Regions from separate parts of the Sporosarcina newyorkensis genome, predicted to be linked through region 2. Evidence: riboswitches for the same ligand, from Rfam matches in the RefSeq annotation. Region 2 holds a riboswitch; the other holds the start of a gene.
What was found. A riboswitch is a leader RNA that binds a small molecule or an ion and turns the genes downstream of it on or off. The one in region 2 is predicted to bind thiamine pyrophosphate.

Region 1: linked by a shared signal. The riboswitch ahead of B5D59_RS08060 (thiamine phosphate synthase) and the one ahead of thiC (phosphomethylpyrimidine synthase ThiC) in region 2 are both predicted to bind thiamine pyrophosphate.

The regions. Positions count from the first base shown of each region.
Region 1 covers NZ_FUYJ01000003.1:295,240-302,638, forward strand. The annotation lists gene B5D59_RS08050 (heavy metal translocating P-type ATPase) at 1-847, shown strand, start outside; gene B5D59_RS08055 (Crp/Fnr family transcriptional regulator) at 825-1,523, shown strand; TPP riboswitch at 1,617-1,725, shown strand; gene B5D59_RS08060 (thiamine phosphate synthase) at 1,805-2,395, shown strand; gene thiS (sulfur carrier protein ThiS) at 2,413-2,619, shown strand; gene B5D59_RS08070 (thiazole synthase) at 2,616-3,389, shown strand; gene B5D59_RS08075 (ThiF family adenylyltransferase) at 3,386-4,402, shown strand; gene B5D59_RS08080 (hypothetical protein) at 4,429-4,650, shown strand; gene B5D59_RS08085 (ABC transporter ATP-binding protein) at 4,720-5,400, opposite strand; gene B5D59_RS08090 (ABC transporter permease) at 5,404-6,474, opposite strand; gene B5D59_RS08095 (globin-coupled sensor protein) at 6,491-7,399, opposite strand, start outside.
Region 2 covers NZ_FUYJ01000009.1:22,970-30,368, reverse strand. The annotation lists gene B5D59_RS15030 (spectrin repeat,Rudiment single hybrid domain protein) at 270-503, shown strand; gene B5D59_RS15025 (type 1 glutamine amidotransferase domain-containing protein) at 713-1,228, shown strand; gene B5D59_RS15020 (hypothetical protein) at 1,519-1,701, shown strand; gene B5D59_RS15015 (methionine biosynthesis PLP-dependent protein) at 1,793-2,923, opposite strand; SAM riboswitch class I at 3,005-3,108, opposite strand; gene B5D59_RS15010 (DMT family transporter) at 3,263-3,607, shown strand; gene B5D59_RS15005 (DMT family transporter) at 3,604-3,924, shown strand; gene B5D59_RS15000 (methylated-DNA--[protein]-cysteine S-methyltransferase) at 3,917-4,456, shown strand; TPP riboswitch at 4,502-4,618, shown strand; gene thiC (phosphomethylpyrimidine synthase ThiC) at 4,746-6,521, shown strand; gene B5D59_RS18295 (hypothetical protein) at 6,537-6,707, shown strand; gene B5D59_RS14990 (L-lactate permease) at 6,819-7,399, opposite strand, start outside.

The sequences.
Region 1 (7,399 bases), on a different contig from region 2:
AGAAGCGAAGAAACGTGCGATTCATTTGTCCAATCAACCGGAAGACGCTGAAGTGGTTAAAGGAAATGGAATAATGGCTACAGTAGAAGGAAAGCATCTCGCAGTTGGCAATCGCAAACTAATGGAAGACCAAAAGATCCCGATTCCTTCTGAAATGGAAGACTATGCATCACAACGTGAGAAAGCTGGAAATACGGCAATTTTCGTCAGTATTTCCCGGGAAATCACAGGAATCATCTCTGTCGCCGATCAAATTCGTCCGGAAGCTGCCGAAGCGTTGGCCAAATTGCGGAAAAATGGCATCAAGCAAATGATCATGCTGACAGGCGACAATCGACATACAGCCCAACTAGTTGGCGAACACCTTGGCCTTGACGAAATCTATGCGGAATTATTGCCTAAAGATAAAGTGGCGGCAGTTCAGAGTTTGAAAGAACAAGGTCACCGAGTTGCTATGGCAGGCGACGGAATCAACGATGCACCCGCCATAGCAACGGCGGATATTGGGCTCGCCATGGGAGAAGGCGGAACAGATATTTCAATGGAGACAGCGGACATCGTCTTGATGGCAGATCGGCTCGATCAATTCTCCCATGCCTATGCTTTAGCGAAAGCAACTGTACAGAACATGAAGCAGAATACCTTCTTTGCGGTCGGTACCGTATTCCTTCTGTTGCTCGGTGTATTACTCGGCAAAGTATTCCTCGCTTCCGGTATGCTCGTCCATGAAGTGAGCGTACTTCTGGTGATCCTGAACGCCATTCGATTAATACGTTATACTAACGACAAGCCATCGAATCAAAAACAAAGTGAGGTGATATCGGATGAACCAAGGATCACATTGTGACCTAAGCACGAACGATCTTCACCGTTCCTGCGTTTCGCTCGTCCCTCTTTTCAATCACTTGGATAAGCAGCAAATGGATAAAATCGTCGCGCTTGCACGCAGCATAAACTACCCTCGCGGTGAAATGATTTACCATAGCGGTGATCGCTCAGAAGGTTTATATATATTGCATAAAGGACGAGTCAAGGTCTATCGTCTATCGGAGAATGGCAAGGAACAACTCGTCCGTATCCTGAAACCAGGAGAATTCACAGGCGAGCTTTCCTTGTTCGACGCAAAGCCTCATGACGCATATGCGGAAACTTTGGAAGCCGTTGAACTGTGTATCATCCAACGGGACGAGATGCAGCAACTTTTGCAATCTCACCCTGCAATTTCATTGAGGATGCTTACGGAATTCTCTTCCCGACTCGCGGATACAGAGCTGCGAGCCGCCCGAATCGCCATGGAATCTGCTGAAACTCGACTTGCGTTGTATTTGGCGGATCTATCAGAGGAACAGCAACAATTGACCATCCGACTGCCGATGAGCCGAAAAGATCTAGCTTCCCATCTTGGCACGACACCCGAAACAATCAGTCGTAAATTAAGCGTATTCGAAGAACGGGGCTGGATACGCCAGACCGGTTCTAAGATTGTAGAGATTTTCGATTTAGATTCTTTATTACTCATATAATGGCTATATGAAATTCAGCAAGAGATGAAAATTTGACATCCCTCTTTTCTTTCAATCTGGTAAGTGCTATGCTGTAAGTGAATATCATAATCTTTTGACCATTAGGGGAATCCTTCACAAGGACTGAGAAAAGAGTGCGACTCTGAAACCCTTATCACCTGAACAGGTTCGTACCTGCGGAGGGAAGTGGCAAGTCGTTTTGGCGTACTCTCATACATGCCGACACATCCAACCACTTTCCGATTCGGGAAGTGGTTTTTTCATTTGGAGGTGAACTGGAAATGAAATTGGTCGGTGTCACGGATGATTGTCATTCTGTTGATGAACTGCTGCTCAAGTTGCTGGAGACGGAGCCTTATATCGATGAATTTATCTTACGTGAAAAGTCGAAGACGGATGTACAGCTGATCGAATTGATTTCACGTCTCTCTACTAGAGGGTTTCCATTGGATAAAATAATTGTACACGCACGGCCCAGCCTCGCAAACTCGCTGTCCATAGCCTGTCAGCTGACAGGCTATGGAATGTCGGTGAAGGAAGCACGTACCACTTTTCCGTCGCTGAGATTAGGATCTTCCATCCATTCATTGGAAGAGGCACGAGAAGCACAAGCTGCTGGAGCAGACTGGCTATTGTATGGACATATTTATCTGACATCATCCAAAAAAGGCTTGGCTCCGCGGGGTACGGATGAGCTTTTTGAGATTGCATTATCATGCACGATTCCCGTCTATGCAATCGGTGGAATTCGGCCAGTTCATCTGCCGTTTTTTAAAAGACACGGCGTCAGAGGTGCAGCAATCCTGTCCCCCATCAGCAGTCAAGACGCAGTGAGCGCAGTTAGAGATTATGCACGTGCAAGAGATTCATAGCAAAGGAGCGGTGTTCATTGGGCAAAACAATTGATTTGAACGGTAAGTCGTATTCGGTTGTACCTGAGGTGGAAACAGTTCAGCAGTTACTGGAGCATTTGAAGCTTGGCAATCGAATTTTGATCGTCGAAAAGAACAAGGAAATTCTGCAGAAGGACAGTTACGATGCACCAATTATGGACAGAGATCAAATTGAAATCATACATTTTGTTGGAGGCGGATGAGGATGTTACAAATAGCAGATAAAAGGTTTTCTTCACGTTTATTGTTAGGCACAGGGAAGTATCCTTCATTTGAGACTCAAAAAAAGGCAGTTGCGGTATCAGAGACAGAAATCTTAACATTTGCGGTGAGACGGATGAACATTTTCGAAGAGTCTCAGCCGAATTTCCTGGAGCAACTGGATTTAGAGCACTATACATTATTGCCAAATACAGCAGGCGCAAGCACAGCGGAGGAAGCGGTGCATATCGCGAAGCTGGCGAAAGCATCGGGATTATGTGATATGGTAAAGGTTGAGATTATTGGCTGCAGCCATTCCTTGTTGCCTGATCCAGTGGAAACGTTGCGTGCATCTGAAATGCTGCTTGAAGAAGGTTTCATCGTGCTGCCTTATACGTCGGATGATGTGGTGCTGGCACGGAAACTTTGTGAATTAGGCGTTCATGCCATCATGCCGGGCGCTGCACCGATTGGTTCAGGTCACGGAATTTTGAATCCGTTGAATCTTTCTCTAATTATCGAGCAATCAAATGTACCGGTCATTGTGGATGCGGGCATTGGATCACCGAAAGACGCGGCATACGCGATGGAGCTTGGAGCAGACGGCGTGCTATTGAATACAGCGGTTTCCGAAGCTGCAGACCCTGTTAAAATGGCAGAAGCGATGAAATTAGCGATTGAAGCGGGACATCTTGGCTATCAAGCAGGGCGCATGCCGGTAAGAGACTATGGCGTCGCGAGCAGTCCGCTAGAGGGGCTTGTGCCAAATTGATGAGTAAATATTCACGCCAAGAGCTGTTTACATCCATTGGAGCGGACGGCCAGCTGCGGATACGGGGGGCCAAGGTGTTCGTCCTCGGCGCTGGGGCACTTGGTTCATCGGGAGCCGAAATGCTTGTACGAGCAGGTGTTGGTGAATTAACAATTGTAGATCGCGATATTTTGGAATGGTCCAATTTGCATCGTCAGCAGTTGTACGCTGAGCAAGACGTTGTCGAGCAATTACCGAAAGCCGCCGCTGCGGAAAGACGACTGTGCAAGATCAACAGTGATGTGAAAATCCGAGGAGTCGTAGCAGATGTGACGCCAGAAAATGTGCTGGAGTTATTTGAAGGCCATGACATGGTGCTCGATGGCACAGATAATATTGAAACGCGATTACTCGCAAATGACGCTTGTCTGCAATTAAATATTCCTTTTTTTATGGGCGCTTGTGTGGGAAGCTATGGATTGACGTTTCCTATCGGAGTTGCCGAGGAACAGCCTTGCCTGCATTGTCTGCTCGAAGCGTTGCCCCCACAGTCCTTGACTTGTGACACTGTCGGCGTAATCAGCCCGATTGTCGTGACGACTGCTGCACGCCAAGTTGCACAGCTGCTGAAGTATGTGACAGGAGCGGAATTGGATCCACGCTTGGAATCCACGGATTTATGGACAGATGAACGTGCATCGATGGAAGTCAAAAACATGAAGAAATCTAGTTGTCCAAGTTGTTCAGCACAGCCAAGCTATCCGTTTTTATCAGCTTCCGAAGTCGTTCGAACAGCCGTGCTATGCGGACGCGACACTGTACAGTTGACTTGGCCTAAGAACCGGCAAGTGGAACTCGCTCCATTTGCTGACTCGATACGCGAGACGGTCTCGAATTTATTGCATAATCCCTATTTGGTATCTTGTGAATACAATGACCACCGACTAGTTTTATTTCGCGATGGCCGCATGCTAATCCACGGCACGAAAGATATCACAGAAGCCCGGAAGATTGCGGCAGGTTTATTGGGATGACGAGTAAAAAAAGAGGAGCCAGGTAAATGAAAGAGTTCAAAATTACGTACTTTTTTGACGAAGATCATTACATTCGACGATTTGTTCATTTGGATTCCTTTGAAGAAGCAAAAAGTCTAGTCCACGACGAGCGCGGGCAGTATGTTGCTTTTTTTGACAGCCGCGAAATATATCATGAACTGGACACTAGCAATGTAAGAGTCGTGCAAATTTCTGAATACCACCGTGAGAATAAAGCCGAACGCTAAAAAACTATGCATCCGTGCTGGATGCATAGCTTTTTTTATTGGTGCAATATAGTTTATGAACATTTCCGGTTATTCATAAGCGGTCATATCCAATTCCAGCACACCGTCTGTCATTCGATAAACTTTATCAAAATACTTAATGAGCCGGATATCATGCGTCACGACAATGGTTGCTGTCTGCTTCGATTTTGTTTCGTGTTGCAGCAGTTCCATCACTTCGAATGCTCGATCTGAGTCGAGTGAAGCGGTCGGCTCATCGGCTAAAATAATCGCTGGATTACTGAACAACGCCTTGGCGATTGCAACACGTTGCCGTTCCCCGCCCGACAAATCGGAAGGATAACTCTTACGCAACTTCGTAATACCCAAGTCTTTATACAGCTGTTGCCGTTCATCATTTGGCATATTGCCTTTCTTCACTTTATTCAGCAATTCAAGTTGCTCATCGACTGACAGGAACGGCACCAAATTGGATGCCTGCAAAATGAAGCCAATTTCCTGCAGACGAATTTTGGAGCGCTGTTTTTCATTGAGTTTCGACAATTCATTGCCATTGATGATCACTTGGCCCTCACTTGGTGCCTGCAGCCCGCCTGCTATAGTCAGGAATGTACTTTTTCCAGAACCGGAGGGCCCGATAACCGCGACCAACTCGCCTCGTTCCACTTTGAAATTGGTCTCTTTCAACGCTTCGACCAATGTATTCCCTTCGCCAAACGTCTTTTTCGCATTTCGTAGTTCCAGTACCATCGTTTACCCTCCTATCGCTTCAAGCGGATCAATCCGAATGATCGTCCAGACCGATATAACTGCACCTAAGATCGCTACTGTGATCAAAATGAGTCCGTAAATGATCATCGTCTGCAAATCAAATTGGACAGGGACCGCACTCGGCAAGAAACTTCCCGCAAGCCATGTCAATCCGAATCCGACCACGACACCGATTGTCGCCAGTATAAAAGTCTGCGCGACAACAGATTTCGCTAAATAGCCGCTCGAAATACCTTGTGCTTTCATCAATCCGAACATGCTGATCTTCTGCACTGTTAGCACATAGAGGAAAATCGCCACAATCGCAGCAGAGATGACGAACAGGAAGTAGATCATGTACGTCAACGTCATGTTCTGCTCGGTATAGCCCGGTAAATTTTTAATGAAATTTTCTACTTCGATGATTTCCAAGTCTTCTGGCACTTTTAATTTGCTCCAATTGGTGTCTTTCACAACGATTGCGTTGACTAAATCGGCATTTATCTCTGCAGCATCTCCAAACTTGAGATGCTGTAAATCATCTAAGTCGATATACAGTACAGGTGCTGCGTTGAAACGTGCCTGATCGGTGAATCCGATAATCTCAAGCTTCGTATCGGACGATGACAATTCAAGCGTGTCGCCGATCGCAAAGCCCTCGTCTTTCAATACATCCGACGCAATGACGCCGTTTTCTACGGAAAACGCTACCTCCCCTTCGCTCACTTTCGGCATAATGAAACCTTCCGGCTCGATCCCAAATAGAACGACATTTTTCTTCACCTTGCCATTATCCGCAATGGAGCCCATCTGACCGATGACTGCTGTTTCCTTCGCACCCAGTCCGTCAGCTTCTCCCTTATCCAATGAAGATTGATAAAGACTTTTATCCGATTCTTCGGTCAGTACAACTGCTTGCGCATGCCATTTATCAACTGCTTCCCTATTCATATTCGCCAGCCCTGCGGCGAGCCCTGATAAGAAAAACACTAAAAAGGATACGAGCAATAAAATTGAAGTGATCAATAAAAATCTCAATTTATTTCGTTTGATTTCGCTCCATGCTAAAAACATCTGCTTTTCACTTCCTTTATAAAACGTCTATTGCTTCTTCCAATTCATAAGATGTCGAGACTACCTCTTTTGACACGCCGCCGATTGATGTGATGACTTCGCGCAGGCTTTTCATATGATCGGAAAAATGGTTGATATCTTGAATCGTCATATGGACGGTACCCGTAATGTTCTGCAAAGTCTCTTTGGATGACTCTGTCTCTCTCATCCCCATATCCACAAATTTTGTCACATTCTCGATCGCCTGATGGACAGCCAGCGTTTTCGACTTTGATTCCGCTACGAGTTGAGAAATCGTATCAGTGGATCGCTTGGTCTGGTCGGCTAAATTTCGCACTTCATCCGCCACCACGGCGAACCCTTTTCCGTGAACTCCCGCACGTGCTGCTTCAATCGCCGAGTTGAGGGCCAATAAATTGGTTTGATCCGCTATGGTTTTCACCAATCGTACAACTTCCTCAATTTGCATGGAGGCTTGATTCAGTTCGTCAATCAGCACCGCCATTCCTTTCGTTTCTTTGACAATCGTTTCCGATGTATAGACGAGCTGCCCCATCTGCTCAACTCCCGACTGCGCTTGAACCGCTGACATTTCAGAGCGAATTATACTTTCCTTTATTTTACTGTCAAGTTCTGCAGATCGCTCCACTAAATCTTGCACGACCGAATACGTAGACTCGGATTTCTCCTCAATTTCCAACGCGATACTGCCAATATGCTTCTTCACCTCCGCTTTGATTTCCTGCTGCTGCATGCGCATCGCTTCATTCGTACTTTTCTCAAATGCTTCCAATACGAGCTGCTTCTCGAAATTCAAAATTTTACTTAAAGCCACAATCATTTCCTGCTCTTCACTTCGTTCCAATTCCAATGAAAACAATATGTCCAGCATCGTCGCATGCAAGTTCTGGAACGCTGCAACGTA
Region 2 (7,399 bases):
TAAACCACCACTTCTCGAAGTGGGTGTTTGCAGAAACGTTCCTGTACGTCCGAGTTGCTAAAAGGAACCCGGCATGCCATTTCCGTTCCGTAATAAACTCCCTGTTACAGCTTAAAGGTTAAAACTTAATGTCATACGAACAATACAGCTTGTAAATTTATAATACACCCGAACAGCTGAAAATGCAAATGGAAAGTTTTTCAATGAAACGAAACTTAAGCGGTTATAAAAACGTATAAAGAAGAAAACTTGGAGGAGCGATTAGATCTATGGATACGAATGAAACATCTCCGCAAAAAAATGAACTAATTTCTAAGCAATCGCAGGAAATCAGTACGCTGAATACAGAAGTAGAAGAGCTTCGTAAAGAAGTGAAGCAATTGCGTGAAGACTTGGAATTGATTAATGTCTTTCAGAAGAAGCCGGTTGTGTCGACGGAACTGGTCCAAACCGTTGGGGGTCTTATTATCGCCGCTCTTGTCATCATTGGTATATTTTTTTAAACGAGTTTTTTTCTAATGTAATTAGAAAAGTACCAGGAATATGCACAGAGATTCAAGTTGATATAAGCAGGCAAATTTTCTGGAAAGATGAAACGAATACGACCGTAAATTTAGATACTGAGGATAAGAGACAGCTTAGCCGTGCGATGTTTAGATCTTTTAATTCGTGGAATAGTAGGTCTAGAACATCACATAAGGAGTGGTAAGCAATGGCAAAGATCGCAACAGTACTAGGAGACATGTTTGAGGACTCAGAATATACGAAGCCGGCCAAAGCCTATAAAGATGCTGGACATGAAGTCGAAGTGATTGGGACGGAAGCTGGATCGGCAGTTACCGGTATGAAAGAAAACACGAAAGTAAAAGTCGATAAAGGAATTGACAATGCGAAGTCATCAGATTATGATGCTTTATTTATCCCAGGTGGATTCTCCCCAGATATTTTGCGCGCAGATGATCGTTTTGTAAAATTTGTCAAAGAATTCATGGATGCCGACAAACCAGTTTTTGCTATCTGTCATGGACCACAGCTATTGATCACGGCGAAAACATTAGAAGGTCGTGACGCAACAGGATACAAATCGATTCGTGTCGATATGGAATATGCGGGTGCAAAGTACGCAGACAAAGAAGTCGTTGTCTGTCAGAATCAGCTAGTCACAAGCCGTCAGCCTGATGATATCCCGGCATTTAACAGAGAATCCTTAAAACTGTTGGAAAAATAATAGTTGAAAAGAGACTGTCCTGAAAGTCAGAAATGGCTTTTAGGGCAGTTTTTTCTTTGGGGAGAACAAAGAACACGCTAAAGTACAGCGGCCCCGAAGCAATGCAGCTTTTTTGTTGGACTAATATGCATATTTCAAGTTAATCGTGAAGTAGAATAAACCGATAGCATTCGAATTGAAAAAGGTTCTCACTTACACTTGAAAATTGTTCTCAACTAGAGTATGCTAAATACAACGAATTATTCAGAACCTTTGGGGAATCTTTAACTTGAAAGGTCGGGGATCTTGTTATGTATAAGTTGATTACATTGGCAATTATAGCGGGTATTGGCATAGGCACGACTGCCGGGTTTTCCTTAGGGAGTAAAGAGTGGGCGGGCATGCTGGCAGGTGTGGCGGCATTGGCATTTATTGTAGTGCCGGCAACAGTTGTTTACTCAGCGGAAAAGAAGAAATGGCAGCAAACTCAATGAGCATTTAAAAGACATCCTTCTCTCTAGGATGTCTTTTTTATTGCTAGGAAAGAAAAAATCCTCTTGCACTTGAACGCAAGAGGAGATGGGATTAATGAATATTTACGGCTTCTACTGCTTCTTTCGCAGCGTACAGTGCTTGTTTGACATCGGCAATTAAATCATCCGCATCCTCCACCCCGACTGAGAAGCGCAAGAGTCGATCATCGACACCGCGTCGATTCCGTTCTTCAATCGGAATGTCCATATGCGTCTGTGTTGTTGGATACGTGATGAAACTTTCGACGCCTCCAAGACTCTCTGCAAAGGAAATGAGTTTCATATTCTCTAAGAACGGTCCTACCCACTCGCTGTTTTGTACGCGGAACGAGAGCATACCGCCGATGCCGGCGTACAAGACATCTGCGATTAAAGGTTCTTGCTTCAAATAGGCTACCATTTCTTTTGCATTCGCGTCATGCTGCTTCATTCTCAAATGGAGTGTTTTGAGACCGCGGACTACGAGCCATGAATCAAACGGAGATAGTGTAGCGCCACTCGCATTATGGTTCGTGAACAAGCGGTCGCAAAGTTCTTCGCCTTTTGCTATGACAAGACCAGCAAGCACGTCATTATGACCACCGATATATTTCGTAGCGCTATGGATAACGATATCCGCACCTTCCTCAATCGGTCGTTGGAAATACGGTGTAAGGAACGTATTATCAACAATTAGCAACAGGCCATGCTTTTTAGCAAGTTCTGCATAAGTTGCGACGTTAATCTGCAGCATAAGCGGGTTGGTAGGTGTCTCCAAAAATATCGCTTTTGTACGATCTGTAATTGCTTGTTCAACTTCTGAAACATCATCAAATGTTAGGTAGTGTGTAGAAATCTGATAGGTTTTCTCATACTGTTGGAATAAACGATAGGTGCCGCCATACAGGTCCTCAGGGGCAAGGATTTCGTCACCTGTTTTAAACAGTGACAAGATTAGTTGAATAGCTGCCATTCCGGAGCTGCAGGCATAGCCTTGATCACCGGATTCTAAATCGGCAATGCCGTCTTCCAAAATAGAACGAGTCGGATTTTTTGTCCGCGTATAATCGTAGCCGGTAGACTGACCTAACCCTTCGTGATGATAAGCTGTTGATAAATAAATCGGTGTATTGACTGCGCCCGTTTTCTTATCGCTGTTATTCCCCAGCTGGACTAATCTTGTTTCTAATTCATTGTTTGTCATAGTATCCATCCCCTTCAGAAAAATAAAAAAGAGCCTCTTCATTTCGAATAGGCCCTCGAACATACAACATTTTCTTCAGTATTCTCATCTTCAAGGCGGTGTTCACCCTTGGAATTAGCACCATGCCAAGCTGGCTGGTTGCTGAGACTTCTTTGGGCCTATCCCTCCGTCTCTCTCGATAAGAATATTCTTAATATAGGAAAAATTATTAGTGGATTCATTCTATCATGCGAACATAGCAGATGCAAGCTTACTTCTACTAGGAATGCTTTTTTCGTTTAACTGAAAGGTTTGTTATACTAATAGACACTATAGAGCGAATGAAAGGAGACGTTAACTTTGGCTTGGAGTTATGTCGCTTTAGCTGCGGTCGTAGAAATATTTTGGGTGGTGGGACTGCGCTATTCGGAGACATTTCTGCATTGGATCGGAACTGGAGGCGCGATTATATTTAGTTTTTATTTCATTATTAAGGCATGTGAGAAATTGCCTTCAGGGACAGTTTATGCTGTCTTCACCGGTTCAGGCGCTGCAGCCATTCTATTAGTTGATATTTTCGTTTTCCACGCGGACTTCACCTGGATTACGCTGTCATTTATCTGTTTGATTGTCATCGGGGTTGTTGGTATCAAACTGACTACAGATGAGCAGTCGGATGAAGCGAATCAAGAAGGGGGCAGTTGACGTTGGCTTGGGTTTATTTAGCGATTGCCAGTCTTGGAGAAATCTTTGGGGTTATAAGCATCAATTATTACTTGCAGAAACGTACGATCAAGCGTCTCCTACTCATAGTTGGAGTATTCAGTTTCGGCTTTGTTTTTTTATCGTTAGCGATGCGCGATATTCAAATGAGTACGGCTTATGCAGTCTGGACAGGATTGGGAGCGGCAGGGGCAGTCCTGGCTGGTATTCTAATCTTTAAAGAGTCTGCAAGTGTGAAAAGGATTTTCTTTTTGTCATTGATTATAGTAGGGGCCGTTGGATTGAAGCTGTTTGGCTAATAGAAAGGTAGTGGGGAAACTGGTTTATTGGACAAGTTTTGATGTGGAAGGTTGGAACGTAACAATGGCAGCGACTGAAAGGGGCCTTCTCTATGTAGGCTTAGCTGAAGATGCTGAGGAAAAAATGAAGAGTTGGCTCACCAAACAATATGGCGCTGGCGAAGTGAAGGAAAATGCAGACAGATTAGCTGAATACGCAAATGAAGTGAGAAGTTACTTGTCTGGAGAAGTGCAAGATTTCACATGCTCCGTGGATTGGTCAGGCACACCATTTCAAAACAAGGTGTGGAAAGCGCTTCAAGATATTCCGTATGGACAATTGGTGACATATTCAGACATTGCCGAGATAATCGGTCATCCTTCTGCAATTCGAGCAGCTGCTTCCGCGATTGGAAAGAATCCGTTGTTGCTTGTCATCCCATGTCATCGGGTCATCGCAAAAAATGGAAGTCTATCGGGCTACCGGGATGGTCAGCAACTGAAAGGTCGGTTGATTCGAATGGAAGGTAATTCTTTTACTTCCTCTAGTTGACAAAGTATTACTCTATGATAAACTATAGTTGTTCGACAATTCAATAATCATAACTAGGGGTGTCCAGCGCGACTGGACTGAGATGGGATGAGTAAAATGCATTCCGAACTCTTTGGACCTGATCTGGCTCGTACCAGCGTGGGGAAGTTTTCAATCTATCAATCAGCGTACTTTTGTGCGTTTTTGAAAGACCAGGTCCTTTTTTTATGGAGCTGGTCTTTTTTTGTGCTGCTGATTCCCTTTACTCGGATGGAGTCATGGTCTGCCCTCACAAAGGAGACGATGACAAATGAAACAAACGACAGAAAAAGAGATCCACATTCACGATTGTTTTCCGGCAAGCAGAAAAGTATATGTACAAGGAAGTCGATCCGATTTGCTTGTACCTATGCGCGAAATTGAACTATCACCAACCGTGACAGAGCAAGATGAGTTTCCGAATGAACCGTTCCGCGTTTATGATACGAGCGGAAAATACACGGAAGCAGGCTATGAAGTCGATATTAAAAAAGGACTTCCAGCCATTAAGGAAAATTGGATATGGGAACGTAATGACGTGGAAGAATATGAAGGAAGACAAGTAAAACCACAGGATAATGGCTATCGTTCAATAGAGCAAATGAATAACGATGCGCAATTTCCTTTATTGAAGCGCAAACCGCTGCGAGCTAAAAAGGGAAAGAATGTTACGCAGATGCATTATGCACGAAAAGGGATGATCACACCTGAAATGGAGTTCATTGCGATTCGTGAAGGCGTTGAATCGGAGTTGGTACGCGATGAGGTTGCGAGAGGACGGGCAATCATTCCGTCCAATATTAACCACCCCGAAGCAGAGCCTATGATTATCGGCAGTAAATTTCATGTCAAAATTAATGCGAATATCGGAAATTCCGCAGTCTCTTCATCGATTGCAGAAGAAGTGGAGAAGATGACGTGGGCAACACGCTGGGGTGCGGACAATATTATGGATTTATCGACAGGTAAGAATATCCATACGACACGTGAGTGGATCATCCGAAATTCCCCTGTACCGGTGGGGACAGTTCCGCTCTATCAGGCGCTCGAAAAAGTGAATGGAAAAGTGGAAGATTTATCATGGGAAGTCTTCCGCGACACATTGATTGAACAGGCCGAGCAAGGCGTCAGCTATTTCACGATTCATGCGGGGGTACTGCTACGCTATATACCGCTGACGGTTAACCGAGTGACAGGCATTGTCTCACGTGGCGGTTCGATTATGGCGCAATGGTGCATGCTTCATCATGAAGAAAGTTTTCTCTACACGCATTTCGAGGAAATTTGTGAAATCATGAAGCAGTATGATATCGCATTTTCATTGGGAGATGGCTTGCGTCCGGGATCGATTGCAGATGCTAATGATGAAGCGCAATTTGCTGAGCTGGATACGCTTGGTGAACTGACGAAAATTGCTTGGAAGCACGATGTGCAAGTGATGGTCGAAGGACCTGGGCATGTACCGATGCATTTAATTAAGGAAAATGTTGATAAACAAATGGAAATTTGTCAGGAGGCACCATTCTATACATTAGGTCCGTTGACGACAGATATCGCGCCTGCGTATGACCACATCACATCTGCAATTGGTGCTGCGATGATCGGGTGGTTCGGGACTGCGATGCTGTGCTATGTAACGCCAAAAGAGCATCTCGGATTACCAAATAAAGAGGATGTTCGTGAAGGTGTCATCACATATAAAATAGCTGCCCATGCAGCAGACTTAGCGAAAGGCCATCCAAATGCACAAAAGCGCGATGATGCATTATCCAAAGCTCGCTTCGAATTTCGTTGGAGAGATCAATTCAATCTGAGTCTAGATCCAGAACGAGCGATGGAATATCACGATGAAACGTTACCGGCAGAAGGGGCGAAAGTATCTCATTTCTGTTCAATGTGCGGGCCGAAATTCTGCAGTATGCGTATTTCTCACGACATTCGAAAGTACGTGGATAAAAATAGTCCAGAAGAGAATCTGGCAATCGAAAAAGGAATGCAGGAAAAAGCGGAAGAATTCAAAAGATCTGGTGCTAAAATCTATCTTTGATTAGGAGTGGGTTAGATGACTTCAGCAAAACAGTTAGTTCGTCATATTGTTGTGCAGCGCCAAGGTCTACGTGAATTAGAGGAAAAGTTATATAAGTTGCAAGCCGAATGTGTTCATGAATATATAGAAACCTCGACACATAGAGAATGCGAAAAGTGCCAGAAGGTGGAGAGTATTCATTATTAAAAAAGAAGGTTGCGGGAAATATGTAACGTAACCGAGTCGGTCTGAACCGAGTAAATAAAATTTATCCACAACAAAAAAGAGCCAATCAATGGCTCTTTTTGCATTCTATAATTATGATGGTTGACGCAATGATTCTACTGACAACATCCGTTTATCTGTCGCCATTTTTATGGTATATGCCGCCATAATTCCGATAGCGAGGATCAACCAGATATTTAGGAATCCGTGGATAAATGCCATGCCGAAGAATCCAGCCGCCAATAAATAGTAACTGAGCGGGAACAGTACACGGCGGATCAACAGACCTTCTTTACCGATCAACCCAACTGTCGCCGAAGCTGCCACAACATTGTGCACACAGATCATGTTACCGGCAGCGCCTCCTACGGCCTGCATTGCAACGACAATTCCGGCTTGTGTCGTATCCAAACCGATATTGCCTGCGGCGCCGAATTGGAATAGAGAAAACATCATATTACTGAACGTATTGCTTCCTGCTATGAAAGCGCCGAGCGCACCAACAATTGGAGCAACGAGCGGCCAGAAATCTCCAGCGACGACAGAGACACTTTCAGCTAAAACTAACGGCATATTTTCGCCTATTAATGATGTACTATCAGCCGCTGCTTTACCTGCTGCAAGCGAAGTATTCAAGAATATTTTGATCATCGGTACAGCAAAGATCAGTGCCA